Regions from separate parts of the Rhizobium sp. NLR10b genome, predicted to be linked through region 2. Evidence: riboswitches for the same ligand, from Rfam matches in the RefSeq annotation. Region 2 holds a riboswitch; each other region holds the start of a gene.

Region 1 (2,194 bases), on a different contig from region 2:
CGCCGATGCCGAGGCCGAGCAACACGCCTGCCGGCACCTCGCCATTCCTGGCCTCGATCATGACCGGCTTGCGGGCGATGCGGGAGGCGACTTCGTTCTTCACGCGGCCCAGGCCATCCCCATCGATCAGGTCGGTCTTGTTGAGGACGATGAGATCGGCGCATGTGAGCTGGTCTTCGAACAGCTCCTCGATCGGGCTCTCGTGATCGAGCGAGTCGTCCTCGACGCGCGCCGCCTCGACAGCAGCATGGTCATCGGCGAAACGGCCGGCGGCAACGGCCGCACTGTCGACAACCGTAATGACGCCGTCGACGGTCACCTGGGTGCGGATATCAGGCCAGTTGAAGGCGGAGACCAGCGGCTGCGGCAGGGCGAGGCCGGAGGTTTCGATGACGATATGGTCAGGCCGCTGTTCGCGCTCCAGGAGCTTCGTCATCGTTGGAATGAAATCGTCGGCGACGGTGCAGCAGATGCAGCCATTGGTGAGCTCGATAATGTCGTCCTCGCTGCAATTCTCCGCGCCGCAGCCCTTCAGCACCTCGCCATCGACACCGAGATCGCCGAATTCGTTGATGATAAGCGCAATCTTTTTGCCGCCGGCATTGGTGAGCAGGTTGCGGATCATCGTCGTCTTGCCGGCGCCAAGGAAGCCGGTGATGACGGTTGCGGGGATTTTCTGCTGGATCATGGAACTTCAACCCTTCATTTTCAGCGGCAGACCGGCCGCGATGAAATAGACTTCGTCGGCCTGCGCCGCGATTATTTGGTGCAGCCGTCCGGCATGATCGCGAAAATCGCGCGCCATCCGATTGTCAGGCACGATGCCGAGGCCAACCTCGTTGGAAACGAAGACCAGCCGCGCCTTGGCGCCAGGCAGGAAATCAGCGAGCGCGGCAAATTCCACAGCCATCTCGCGCTCCGCCATCATCAGGTTGGTCACCCAGAGAGTCAGGCAATCGACAAGCACAATGCGCCCCTCGCCGTCGATCGCGGCAAGCACGCCGAGAAGATCGAGCGGCTCCTCATGCGTCGTCCAGGAAGGGCCGCGATCGGCCTTGTGCTGGGCAATACGCGTCTGCATCTCCTCGTCCCAGGCACGGCCGGTGGCGAGGTAGTGGCGCTCGTCGCCGCTTGCCATAACGAGATTTTCGGCAAAACGGGATTTGCCGGAACGGGCGCCGCCGAGGATGAGGGTGTGGGAGGGGGCAGCCGTCATGCCCAGACAGTCCTATGACCGGATGCGGTACCCCGCCCCACCTCATTCCTGTGCTTGTCATAGGAATCCAGCCACGGCGCGTCGGCGCCGTGAATAATTCTATGCTGCCGTGAAGGGATTCTCCTGTGCCCAAGGACTTGGGCCCGCTGGATTCCTGTGACAAGCACAGGAATGAGGGAGGAAAGGAAACTCCTTCCCAGCGGCCCCGTGCCGGACGGCGGCGGCATCTGCAAGTCAACTTCCAAGCGCACCACCAGAGGCGGCGCTGAATTCAATCGTTCAGCCAAAACAACCTCCGTGCTGGCAGCGGGTCTCTTGCCCAGGGTTGGGCTTTTCGCCCGGCACGGAAGGCAGGTCTCCTGGCTCGCGGTTATCGGCGGCGATCGGGGCGAACCGGAAGTCCGGTCGCCCCTGATCGTGCCAGCGGATCTGCCTCGCCTTCCCGGCTGCCTCGGTGAAAAGGTGGACGATTCGTAGAGATAGAGGCGTCCGACCCCGGTTGATCACCATGCATTTCCAGTGGCTTTTCCGGCATGCCGCCCATCCCGCCCGCCTGCACGATTGCAGCCCGCCGGCCGAAAGGGTTCGATGCCGGATGGAAGACCCTGACCGCTCTACAGTCGCGCGGTCGGCTGTGATGAATGCGCCCGATGTGGGTCCGCCCCGTCACATTCCCTTTTCATCCGGAAGGCGAAATGCCGATCCGGAACCATCCGTTATCCCTGGGATGGTTAGGCAAGCCGGGGGGTGAAGTCAACCGACCTTCGAAACCGCTCCAGCTCCAGACTGCGCAAAAGATCGGCCAACACCACTGACCCTACCGGAAATATCGTCTATTATCAGCGGCTTACGTCATAAATATTTGACCCGACCGTCGGCTTTTCGCCGCAATTGCGTTGCAAGGCGACTGCACCTCCGCCCTTGACCCGGCCTCTCATCGCCTAGTTGTCTAGCCATGCTTATGAAATTGGATCGGCG
Region 2 (2,194 bases):
CACCATCGCCGAGAAATTCTCGGGCACCTCATTGATCGGCGGCAGCAGATAAAGCACGAAGCCGATGAAGACGAGATAGGCGACGCCGGCGATAATCGCGCCGTTCCAGAGACCGAAGCGCTCGCCAAGGCGGCGCGACAGCGCGATCGCGGCAATCAGCGACGCGAGCGAAACAACGATCATAAGGAAGAACAGTTCGGTCCTGGCGCCGATCGTATCGGGATTGCCGACAGCCGGCGGGTTGGCCGGATATTTGATGGCGGGAACGAGCACGACCGCCACGAAGGCGGCAATGGCGATGACGGCCGAGGTGCCGCGCGCCGATAGGCTGCTGAAGCGGCCGTGCACGAAGGCGAAGGCGAGCGAAAAAAGCCCGCCGACGGCGATGCTGTAGGCCATGACGCCTGTGAAAAGGCCGAGGCCGGCCTGCGTGGCCCGGCTGACGATTTCAGGTTCGGCAGCTTCGCCCGCCGCCTGGGCGCTCGCTTCCTCGAAGGCGATTGCCGCATCGACCAGCGGCTCGCCGAAGGTATGGGCGAACGCGAAAACGAGGATGCCAGCAATCAGGCCCGCGAGCATGCCGCGAAGCAGAAGCTTTCCAACCATGTCAGTATTCCCCCTTGTCGCGCAAAACTGTGCAGCGGTTTTGCGATAACGACATGCGTAAAACAAAGACCTAAAGCGCGAGAAGCGAATCCGAAAGATCGCGATGCGCTTTAGTGGCAGGGAAATCCGAGGAGATGGCGGCCGTCATGCACGAATTCGTGCACATACATGCCGTTGAACAGCGCCATCGCGCCCTCCTCGGTGCCGACGAAATAAAGAACGATGAGCATCAGCAGACCGCCGAAGATCGCCCAGGGAAGGATTTCCCCTACAGGGATCTGCGCCGGCGCCGCGACAGGCGCGAAAGTGGTGTCAGACATGTATTCCTCCGGAATGACGCGTTCAGTCGAAAGAGTGTTGTGCGGCAGGGTCTGACTTCCAGCGTGAAGAAGTTTCGACACGCTGGTCACAGTGGCGCGACCGCGCCGGATTTCCACCGGCTTCCAAACCCGCAACAGCACGGTTATATCTTCACGCCGAAGAGACTGTCAACGAAACTTCACGAAGCCGGCAAAGGCCGTCCCCATCCCGTCATCGGAGATCAGAACAATCGTGAATATGCGCCTCACCTGGATCTGCCACGGCGCGACGTCGGCGAACCGCAAGGCCCAGTTTCCGCTCGACGAACCGCTGGAAGAAAAGGCCGTGGAAGAAGCAGCCAGGATGGCCGCCCTCCCCCACGCCGATCGTATTGTCACAAGCCCCGCCATGCGCGCCCTCCAGACGGCTGAGGCGCTCCGTCTCGAAGCGCAGATTGATCCGTCGCTTCGAGATTGCGACCATGGCCGCTGGGCTGGCAGGCCGATCGAGGCGATCGAGGCGGAAGAGCCGGAAAACCTCACGGCCTGGATGACCGAGCCGGGGGTGGCCCCTCACGGCGGCGAGAGTGTTTTCGACCTGCGAAAGCGCGTCGCTGGCTGGATGGATGCCCAGTCCGCCCGAAGCGGTCACGTGATCGCCATCAGCCACGCGGCCGTCATCCGGGCTGCAGTCGCCCACGTGCTTCAGGCGCCACCCTCCTCCTTCTGGCTGAGCGACGTCGAGCCACTCGCCATCCTTCGGATGACCAGCAACGGAAGCCGCTGGTCGCTGCGCTTCCAGCATTAGAGATTCCTTATTTTATCCAGCCTTGCACAAGCAAATCGCGTCATTGCTGTTGAACCCGGTTTTGCGGGGACTACTTCCTTGTCCCAAGGAGATGGAAGAATGACATATGATTGGAGTGGAGAGCGTACACGGCGCCTGCGGTTGATGCGCGTCGCCACGTTCACGGTTTTGGCCGGTCTCATCCTCAGCGTTCCGCTGCTGATCGTCACCGCCTGAAGCACTGGAAAAGGCGAGCGATGCGTCAGCACGCTCGCCTTCGTTCTTCTGGGCATCTTTTCGGCCCAATCACCTGTAGCAACATTCTTCCTGAACGGGACCGGCGAAACAGCCGCAGTGCCGGTCCTGGCCGCATCGCAACGCTATCCGTCTGCCGGCGGCTCACCGCAAACCGCCCCCTCCGATAATTCGCCTTCTGGTTTCAACGAACATTTCAGACTTTCGTGATATCTCGGCGCGGGTGGAGTTGGAGAAGGCATAATGC
Region 3 (2,194 bases), on a different contig from region 2:
GGCTCGATCACGACGGTCCGCACCAATCCGCCGGCGAAAGATACTGCGGCAGCAGCAGTCCCGCCGCAGCCATCCGTTCCCGAGCGTCCCTACGACCCCACGCAGAACAAGGTCCGTCAGGTCGGCCCGCAATTCCTTGCTGGCGACCAGGGCTCGATCGACCTTGCCAATCCGGCGACGCCGGGCCCGCAACCACAACAGCAGTAATTGCTAAGGGTCGTTGCGTCCCCATCCGTCGTGGAAAACCAGTTCCTCGAGCGGCAGCCGCTGCCGCCAGCCTTTGACCGAGAGTTCCGGTTCATCATAAAGCCGATCGACAAAGCCGGCGCAGAGCCAAGCGACCACCTCGATATGCTCGGGTATGCCGAGAATTGATTTCAGGTCGCCTTCACGAAAGATGCTGACCCAGCCGATGCCGACCCCTTCGGCGCGGGCCGCAAGCCAGAGGTTCTGGATGGCGCAAACGGTCGAATAGGAATCCATCCGCGGATTGTGCGTCCGTCCCAGCACCACGCTGCCGCCGCGAGTGGGATCGCAGGTCACGCATATGCCGAGCGGCGCCTCCACGATGCCTTCGAGCTTGAGGGACCGATAGGCCTGCCGCCGCTCGCCTTCGAACATCGACGCCGCCTCTTCGTTGGCCTTGGCAAAGGCGTCGCGCACGCGCGCACGGACAGCTGGACTATTCACCAGAATGAAATTCCATGGCTGCATGAAGCCGACCGACGGCGCATGATGGGCGGCTGTCAGGAGCCGCGCCACGACGTCGTCGGGCAACGGATCGGGCAGGAACTGGCTGCGCACGTCACGCCGCGTCATGATCGCGTGATACACGGCTTCGCGCTCAGCCAGCGAAAAACCGGACGCCGCCGAAAGGGCATCCGCATCAAAGGGTCGCATCGTCAAATCCCCAACAACGCAACCGCCCGCCGTCCGCGCGGGTTGGGTCTATCTCGCCAGGCCGGTCTTCTGACTTGGCTTCATCCATCTGCCGCAGCCTTCCCGGCAAAAGCCAGTGGCGCGATGAAGCGGCAGACGTCGGCCTTACAGCGTTGGGCACGTTCCGGCCTTGCACCGGATTCCCGATTCTCCCGCCTGGACGGCGGGCACCTGACGGCGCATCTATTTCAGGAAACCGACGCGGCGGCAAGTGCACGCAGACCGAACCTGAAACCACGGCTGCATATGGCTGATCGAGGGGCGGATCACCGGGCAGACAACCCCCTCCTCGGCGATCTTTTGGTCGCAGGAGGAAACAGCCTCTGTGTGCCCGCCCATCCTCCTCTACTTTATGATTTATTCACACATCAAATCCACACTGCCTTTGCGCGTTTTGGGTCGCAAACTCCGACATGGGCATGAGCGCTCGTGATGTGACCGTCAGCGTCGATGCCGCGCTGATGTGCCGGTCGCGAAGATGGTCGACCGAGCCGCAATTCCAGGCTCCACGGATGTTCCAATTCTTGAAAACGATGCCCCTGACAGCCAAGCTGGCGGCGATTATCGTTGCCGTCAATCTCTGCGGCATTTCCGCCTTGGCCACCTATACATGGATGTATGAAACCCGGGCGCTGGTTGACGGCGCCCACGCAAATTGGTCCAAGGATGCGGAGCAGTTTGCATCTCTGGCCGCCGGCGGCGTCAAATGGGGCAAGGCGAACGCCGTTCGCGAGGCTTATTCGCTGTATCGTGACGATCCCTCGCTCGATCTTGTGCAATTTGCCGCATTCAACGCAGAGCTCGCTGCCGTCGACAGCTGGACCCGCGACGGCGTTTCCGGTTTGCCAACGCCGGCCGACCTGGCGACCCGCCTCAGCGCAAAACCCGACAAAACGACGATCGATGACAGCGGAATGTCCGCCGGTTTGGTCACGATTATCGCGCCGCTGCCGCTGGACAAGTCGGGCAAGACAACCGGCTACATCGTCACGAACTGGTCTGTCGAAAAAATCACTTCCGAAGTCCGCCAGAAGGTCCTCGTTTCGCTGCTCACGCAGTCCGCCATCACCGTTCTCGCCGTCATCGCTTTCCTCCTCGCCATGCGCAGCCTCGTTGGCAGGCCGCTCAGGATCCTCAGCAAACGAATTGGCGCGCTGCAGAATGGCGACCTCGCCTCCTCCGTCGCCTACAAGGAGAATGGCGACGAAATCGGCTTCCTCGCCCGTGCGCTGGAGGTCTTCCGTCACGAGGCGAT
Region 4 (2,194 bases), on a different contig from region 2:
GGAAACGCCCGGAAATGATCTCGTCGACCATGTCACGGGCAAGCGCCTCATCGCCCCGCGCCAAGGTCAGCGCCACCATGCAGATGCGGTCCTCATAGCGCTCGAGATAGCGCTTTCCGTCGAAGGTCTTCAGCGTATAGCTGGTGTAATATTTGAAAGCGCCGAGGAAGGTCGGGAAGCGGAATTTCCGCGCATAGGCCTGATCGAACAGGCCGCGGACGAAATTGAAGGAATACTGGTCGAGAACCTCCCGCTCGTAATAGCCCTCGGTCACGAGGTAATCGAGCTTTTCCCGGAGATTGTGAAAGAACACGGTGTTCTGGTTCACATGCTGCAGGAAATACTGCTTGGCCGCCATGCGGTCCTTGTCGAGCTGGATCCTGCCCTCATCGTCATAGAGGTTCAGCATCGCGTTCAGTGCGTGATAGTCGAGTGTTTCGGCCGCTTTAAGTGGTTTTGCGCCTGTATCCCGCGTCAGATTTGTTCCCGTGTCCAAAATCGTCCCATCCCGTCTTTGACATTGGCGACATCCTCGGCTGTTCCCAGGAGCTCGAACCGGTAGAGGTACGGCACCTGGCACTTCTTCGAGATGACGTCGCCGGCAAGCCCGTAGGTCTCGCCAAAATTGCTGTTGCCCGCGGCAATCACGCCGCGGATGTTGGAGCGGTTTTCCGCCTCTTTGAGGAAACGGATCACCTGCTTGGGCACGGCGCCCTTGACGATCCCTGGGCCGCCGTCCCCACAATAGGTGGGCGAGATCAGCACATAGGGTTCGCGAATGTGGATGTCTTCAGCGCCGACGGGAATGCGCGTCGCGCGCAATCCCAACTTCTCGACGAAACGATGGGTGTTCCCGGATCGGCTGGAATAATAGACGATCAGCCCCACCGCTTTTCTCCGGTCAGGAGAGCGCGCTGATCATGTCGGGGCGGAAGCCCGCCCAATGCTGCTCGCCGGCAACGACGACCGGAACCTGCATGTAGCCCATGCCAAGCACGCGATCGAGCGCTTCGGCATCCTCGGAAATATCGACGATCTCATAATCGACGCCCAGGCGATCGAGGGCGCGGTAAGTGGCCGTGCATTGGACACAGGCCGGCTTGCTGTAAACGGTAACGCTCATCATCTTCCTCGTGATGTCAGTGAATGCAGGACACAGGACTGGGATCGGGCGCCGTGCGACGTCCGGGGCAACGCTTGATAATGATCTGGCAAAGTTGGCGCTTTAAACGCCCGACATCATCCCTCGCAGGATGTGCACGGGCGGCGGCTTTGATGTTCTCGACATGACTTCAAACCCCCGAAATGCTCATGCGGACGTTCGGGGCAGCGCAACAGACACGGATCATTCCGCTTCATGCACGCGACCTTCCGGACACCCCGCCCGTGGACGTTTCGTTCGAGGCAGGTCTCCTGGCTCACGGGTCGAAGCACCCTGCCCCAGCCTTCCCGGAGCATCATGCTCCAGTGACCTGAAATCGGACAGTTGCTCGCCGCTTACAGTTGCGGGGGCAGCTCCGGCATTGTCGCACCATGATGGCGCAGCGCACCGTATTCCCGTCTTAGCCCGCGATCCTCACGAATCGAAGGAACCTTGAACACTAGATATAGTACGCGAATCGTAATTCACGTCAACGGATGGTTTGTGCATTGCGTTACGGCAGGTTTGAAATCGCTGCATTCCTGTGAAAAACATGGACAACGAAAGCTTAACGAAAACAGGCTTGGAGATGACCGTGGTGGGGCTGGCCTATAGCCAGCTGCCAGGCTGCGGATAGACGACGCAAAACCCGCGACGTCATCCTCGGCCTTGTGCTGCCTTGTGCCGACGATCCACCCAGGTCCATTCTGAAAATAAGAGCTTTCCTGCCAGATAATTGCAGTGGTGAGATGCTCGGCACAAGGCCGAGCATGAGACCTTGTCAGCAAACTGAGCGCCGACCTAACGGATGACCGGCCCCGAATCGCTGGTCTTCAAACCGCCACCGGCAAAACATTCATCCCCGTACACGAAGCAGCCTGAGCGCGTTGATCGTCACCAGCACCGTGGCACCGGTATCGGCGAGGATCGCCGGCCAGAGCCCGGTCATGCCGGCGATCGTCGTCACCAGGAAGACAGCCTTCAGCCCGATCGCAATGGTGATATTCTCAAGGATATTGCGCATCGTCCGCTTGGAAAGCGCGATCATCCGCG

What was found. Region 2 has a riboswitch for cobalamin ahead of HJB91_RS10690 (CbtB domain-containing protein). Riboswitches for the same ligand answer to the same signal wherever they lie in the genome.
Region 1: it holds a riboswitch for cobalamin, as region 2 does, so the genes downstream of both, cobU (bifunctional adenosylcobinamide kinase/adenosylcobinamide-phosphate guanylyltransferase) here and HJB91_RS10690 (CbtB domain-containing protein) in region 2, are expected to answer to the same signal.
Region 3: it holds a riboswitch for cobalamin, as region 2 does, so the genes downstream of both, bluB (5,6-dimethylbenzimidazole synthase) here and HJB91_RS10690 (CbtB domain-containing protein) in region 2, are expected to answer to the same signal.
Region 4: it holds a riboswitch for cobalamin, as region 2 does, so the genes downstream of both, nrdH (glutaredoxin-like protein NrdH) here and HJB91_RS10690 (CbtB domain-containing protein) in region 2, are expected to answer to the same signal.

The regions. Positions count from the first base shown of each region.
Region 1 covers NZ_JABDWV010000002.1:419,791-421,984, reverse strand. The annotation lists gene cobW (cobalamin biosynthesis protein CobW) at 1-688, opposite strand, end outside; gene cobU (bifunctional adenosylcobinamide kinase/adenosylcobinamide-phosphate guanylyltransferase) at 695-1,216, opposite strand; cobalamin riboswitch at 1,548-1,945, opposite strand; gene HJB91_RS04555 (chloride channel protein) at 2,172-2,194, shown strand, end outside.
Region 2 covers NZ_JABDWV010000005.1:355,846-358,039, reverse strand. The annotation lists gene HJB91_RS10695 (CbtA family protein) at 1-606, opposite strand, end outside; gene HJB91_RS10690 (CbtB domain-containing protein) at 717-926, opposite strand; cobalamin riboswitch at 952-1,102, opposite strand; gene HJB91_RS10685 (histidine phosphatase family protein) at 1,159-1,713, shown strand; gene HJB91_RS10680 (bifunctional diguanylate cyclase/phosphodiesterase) at 2,191-2,194, shown strand, end outside.
Region 3 covers NZ_JABDWV010000012.1:150,540-152,733, forward strand. The annotation lists gene HJB91_RS20510 (DUF2865 domain-containing protein) at 1-207, shown strand, start outside; gene bluB (5,6-dimethylbenzimidazole synthase) at 211-900, opposite strand; cobalamin riboswitch at 942-1,129, opposite strand; gene HJB91_RS20520 (HAMP domain-containing methyl-accepting chemotaxis protein) at 1,452-2,194, shown strand, end outside.
Region 4 covers NZ_JABDWV010000029.1:7,697-9,890, forward strand. The annotation lists gene nrdE (class 1b ribonucleoside-diphosphate reductase subunit alpha) at 1-496, opposite strand, end outside; gene nrdI (class Ib ribonucleoside-diphosphate reductase assembly flavoprotein NrdI) at 475-888, opposite strand; gene nrdH (glutaredoxin-like protein NrdH) at 902-1,123, opposite strand; cobalamin riboswitch at 1,386-1,612, opposite strand; gene HJB91_RS29450 (heavy metal translocating P-type ATPase) at 1,998-2,194, opposite strand, start outside.